2 regions of the Caproicibacter sp. BJN0012 genome follow, and region 2 is predicted to be linked to the other one. Evidence: predicted binding sites of a transcription regulator. Region 2 holds the regulator's gene; the other holds the start of a gene.
The links. The regulator Rex, encoded in region 2, represses fermentation and respiration genes when NADH is low (regulators of the CRP and FNR family bind a similar motif). The targets are predictions, from matches to a motif close to ATTGTTAANNNNTTAACAAT.
Positions count from the first base shown of each region.

Region 1: the regulator Rex is predicted to act here: its motif matches at 1,476-1,495, upstream of VA597_RS07640 (acetyl-CoA C-acetyltransferase).

Region 1 is NZ_CP142518.1:1,578,147-1,580,550, reverse strand. It holds gene VA597_RS07645 (enoyl-CoA hydratase-related protein) at 1-180, opposite strand, end outside; gene VA597_RS07640 (acetyl-CoA C-acetyltransferase) at 219-1,403, opposite strand; gene VA597_RS07635 (phosphoribosyltransferase) at 1,719-2,357, opposite strand.
Region 2 is NZ_CP142518.1:1,969,201-1,971,604, forward strand. It holds gene VA597_RS09490 (DUF2207 domain-containing protein) at 1-235, opposite strand, end outside; gene VA597_RS09495 (LemA family protein) at 262-819, opposite strand; gene VA597_RS09500 (redox-sensing transcriptional repressor Rex) at 893-1,534, opposite strand; gene VA597_RS09505 (NADP-dependent isocitrate dehydrogenase) at 1,577-2,404, opposite strand, start outside.

The DNA of each region.
Region 1 (2,404 bases), 390 kb from region 2:
GACAAAAGACTTCTGCCCGGCGCCCGTGATAATAACGCAGCGGGTCTTATCCATGTCGATGGAATCGATTGCCGCTTCCAGATCTGCAAGGACCTCGTCGTTCAGGGCATTCAGGGCTTTTTCGCGGTCAATCGTGACAATCCCGACCAGGTCCTGCTGTTCATATTTCACATACCCCATGTTCAATGCCTTCTTTCATAAAATGTTGGGCGAACGAATCAGCCTTCCACCTTAACAACAGTCGCAACGCCCATGCCGCCGCCGACGCAAAGCGTGGCAAGCCCCAGCTCGCTCTGTCTTCTTCTCATTTCATAAATCAGGGTGGTGAGGATACGCGCGCCGGAGCATCCGACCGGATGGCCGAGGGCGATCGCGCCGCCGTTGACATTCGTCTTATCCATATCAAAGTTCAGGTCATGGGCAACCGCCAGGGTCTGAGCCGCAAAAGCCTCGTTCGCCTCCACCAGATCCATGTCGGAAACCTTCATGCCGATCTTCTTCATCAGCTTGTTCGTGGCCGCGACCGGCCCGATTCCCATGTAAGCCGGGTCAACGCCTGCCCAGTCGCCGCCGACCCAAGTAGCCAAAGGCTTTACGCCGAGTTCCTTCGCTTTTTCCTCGGACATCAGAACGATAGCGCAGCCGCCGTCGTCAATACCGGAAGCGTTGCCGGCCGTGACCGTTCCGTCCGGTTTGAAGGCCGGTTTCAGTTTTCCAAGAGTCTCCATGGTTGTTCCGGGACGGATATCCTCATCGGTTTCAAACAGAACAGTCTGTTTCTTCATTTTGATTTCCATCGGAATGATTTCTTCCTTGAACTTGCCTTCCTTCGTGGCTTTTTCCGCACGATTCTGGCTCAGGACGCCGAACTGGTCCTGCATTTCGCGGGTAATTCCGTATTTCGCGGCAACGTTTTCGGCCGTGACGCCCATATGATAATGATTGAACGTATCTTCCAGGCCGTCATAAATCAGGGAGTCAATTAACTTACCGTCGCGCATACGGTAGCCGAAACGCGCGTTCTTAAGCAGATAAGGCGTGCCGTTCATGTTTTCAATTCCGCCCGCGACGATGACATCCGCTTCGCCTGCCAGGATCATATCTGCGGCGACATTGATGCTTTTCAGGCCGGAACCGCACATATTGTTCAGCGTAAAAGCAGGTACCGGAATCGGGATTCCAGAGTAGACGGACACCTGACGGGCAATGTTCTGCCCGACACCGGCCTGATACACGCAGCCGAGGATGACCTCATCCACCTGGTCCGGCTGAATGCCCGCACGCTTCATCGCCTCTTTGACCACTGTGGTTCCGATGTTAACTACCGGTACGTTGGACAGAGTGCCACCGAATTTTCCGATTGCCGTACGGCATGCGCCTGCTAACACAATTTTCCTTGACATAAATTGTTCCTCCATTCTTTTAATCCTTATAAAAAATAAAATAATGCCGATCTTGCTGTCGATTCCACGAACTATGTTAAATATATCACAATATGTTTCAAGTTGCAAGATGAATTTAAAATTTTAAAATAAAATTTGGATATAAAGTCAACAAACCTGCCAATATTGTAAAATTGATTCCATAATTTACAAGCCGCCCCAGGCATGAACAAAGCAACGCAACCGCAAAATCTCGGAGCAATTTTGCGGTTGCGCACCAGGCTGCAAACCGGCGGGCTAAACCCAGGCGGGACACAGTTTCCGCGTCCGCCCTCCTCACACTTTTGAATAGCCGTAGCTATTGACGATTGCATCAATTTTCTGGCCGTTTTTGCAATATGGACAGTCAAGGACAGGATAAGTGCAGTAATTCGGCAGATCTCCGCTGGTAAAAACGGAGTTGACCTGTACTCCGCTGATCTCCGAAATCGCACTGAAAATCGCGGAAGTCCCGACGATTTTGCCTCCGTAATACCGGATGCATTCCAACGACCGGTTGATCGTCTTGCCCGTGGTTGCGGAAGCGACAAGAAGGAGAATATTCTTATTCCATACCATATCCTGCACATTGTCGCGAAACAGGAGCTGCCCGTTTGGAAATTCAGGGGTAATCACATTGAGATCCGTTCCGACATTCATGGAGGACATTCCCGATTTGGAAAGTTCCTCTGCCAGAAAAGCCCCGATCACCTCGCAGCCGTCCATGCAGACAATGGTATCCACCGCGACCGTATTAACGTACTTCTGAGCCATGACCTCCGCCGCCAGCTTTGCGATTTTGTGTTTGTGCTTGATTCCCGTCATATCAATATAATAGTTGACATGAGAATGCGAAGTTGCAAAATGTCCCGGGATCAGATTCAAAACGATTTCCCGATTGTGAATACAATGAACCTGAATGGTCCTGCTTTCCATTGCGGCACACCACTTTTTCAATAAATATTTTATTCATTATAGCATTT
Region 2 (2,404 bases):
CCATCGGAAAACTACGGTACAAATTGCGGTAAGGCCTGTTCCGGTCTTTCAGATCGACTTTCCAGGTCTCCGAAACCGTCATATCGCCGTTTTCCATCAGAACGGCGGAGATGTTCAGCTGATCCAGAACCTGCTTGGAATGTTGGCCATAGTCCGAACAGCCGGAAAGCGGGATCATGCTGAAAAGCATCGCCGTGAAAAGAATCAGTCTGCCAAATCTAGCTTTTGAAACCATACGCGGGACATTCCATTTATTTAATCTCAAAACTTTACCTGCGGCACAGACCGGTCCGCTTCTTCGACTTCAAAATATTTCTTTCGTTCAAAGTGAAAAACCGACGCGATCAGATTCGATGGAAAATGCATGACATATTCATTGTATTTCATGGCAGTATCGTTATAGAACTGACGGGACATCGCGATTTTTCCTTCAATCTCACGCAGCTGTCCCTGCAGGTCCAGAAAGTTCTGATTTGCCTTCAATTCGGGATATTGTTCAGCGGTGGCGAAAAGATTGAAAATAGCCTTTGATAGCTTCGCATTATTTTCCATTGCCTCTTCCGGGGTTTTGGAATTCATTGCCGCGCTGCGCCATTTCGTCACCTCTGACAGAGTTGACTTTTCGTGAGCGGCATAGCCCTTCACGGTCTCTACCAAATTCGGAATCAAATCGACTCTTTTTTTCAGCTGCACATCGATCTGAGCCCATCCATTGTCGACGCGGACGGAAAACGATACTAATTTGTTATACGCGGAAACGCACCAGATAATCAAAATCAGCAAAATCCCCAAAAGTACTGCCAGCGGAATCCAACCCATTAAATCCCCCCTTTATCCACATTTTCTCCATGATATCAGAAATATATGATATTGATCGGTGAAAAGTGTAAAATTATTTTAAAGTCTTATTGGAAATGCGGTAACACAATGTCATCAGGCTGTCATTCAAATGCACGTTCTCGACGATGGCATCCGGATATTGCATGGAAATATCATAATGGCTGAAATTCCAAAAATTTCGGATTCCCAAACTGTAGAGTTTTTCAGCCAGTTCCGCCGCCGCGCTTGGGGGAAGACAGAAAATAGCCATTACGGGTTTTTCCTTTTTGCAGAATTCCTCCATCTCTGAAACGTCCTTCACCTTGAGATTGGCCAGTTCCATCCCGATCCGGTCAGGGGAGCTGTCAAAGATGCCGATCAAATGAAAGCCTTCCATTTCAAAAGACATATGGGTCCCGATCGCGCGGCCGAGGTTGCCGGCCCCAAACAGCACCGTAGGGTATTGGCTGGCAAGGCTGAGAATATTGGCGATTTCATCGCAAAGCTGGCTGACAATATACCCATATCCCTGCTGGCCGAATCCGCCGAAGCAGTTCAGATCCTGGCGGATCTGGGAAGCGGTAAGCCCCAGCTTGGCGGAAAGCTCCGTCGAAGAAATTCTTGTCACCCCTTTGTCCTTCAAATGGCTCAGGAAACGGTAATATCGGGGCAGCCTCCTGATAACAGACATTGAAACATTTTCACGTCTTGGCATGACGCATTCCTCCATTCCTCATCATGTGAAACATGAAATTTATTACGACTGATTCATTCGCGAACGTACGGCGTACAAAAAAGTTTCCGTATCGACTGTTTCTTTGCTTTGCAGCGTCGAAATACCCGCGAGGTCCCCCGTCATGATTCCGCTCTCGACAGTCCGAAGCAACGCCGCCTCCAGTTGATCCGCAAAACCGGAAAGCTCCGGCGTTCCGTCGAGCTCGCCCCTCTTTTTCAAGGCGCCGGTCCAGGCGCACAGGGTCGCAATCGGATTCGTCGAAGTTTTTTCCCCTTTCAGATAGCGGTAATAGTGGCGCTGTACCGTTCCGTGCGCCGCTTCATATTCATAGATGCCCTTCGGGGAAACCAGCACGCTGGTCATCATGGCAAGGCTTCCAAACGCCGTGGCGATCAGGTCGCTCATGACGTCGCCGTCATAATTTTTGCAGGCCCAGATAAAACCGCCGTCCGAACGGACGACGCGCGCGACGGCGTCGTCAATCAGCGTATAGAAATAAGTAATTCCCGCGCGTTTAAATTTTTCTTCGTATTCTTCTTCAAATATTTTCTGAAAAATATCTTTAAATCTGTGATCGTAGGTTTTGGAAATCGTGTCCTTTGTAGAAAACCAGAGATCCTCCTTCGCCTCCAGTGCATACTGAAAGCAAGAGTGGGCAAAATCGGCAATACTCTGATCCAGGTTGTGAACGCCCTGTACAACTCCGGCGGACTGAAAATCATGAATTGTCGTCCGGCTTTCCTTCCCGGAAGCATCCGTAACGACCAGTTCGGCTTTGGAGCCCGCCGGAGCGGTCATTTCAACATTTTTATACACATCGCCGTACGCGTGTCTGGCGACCGTAATCGG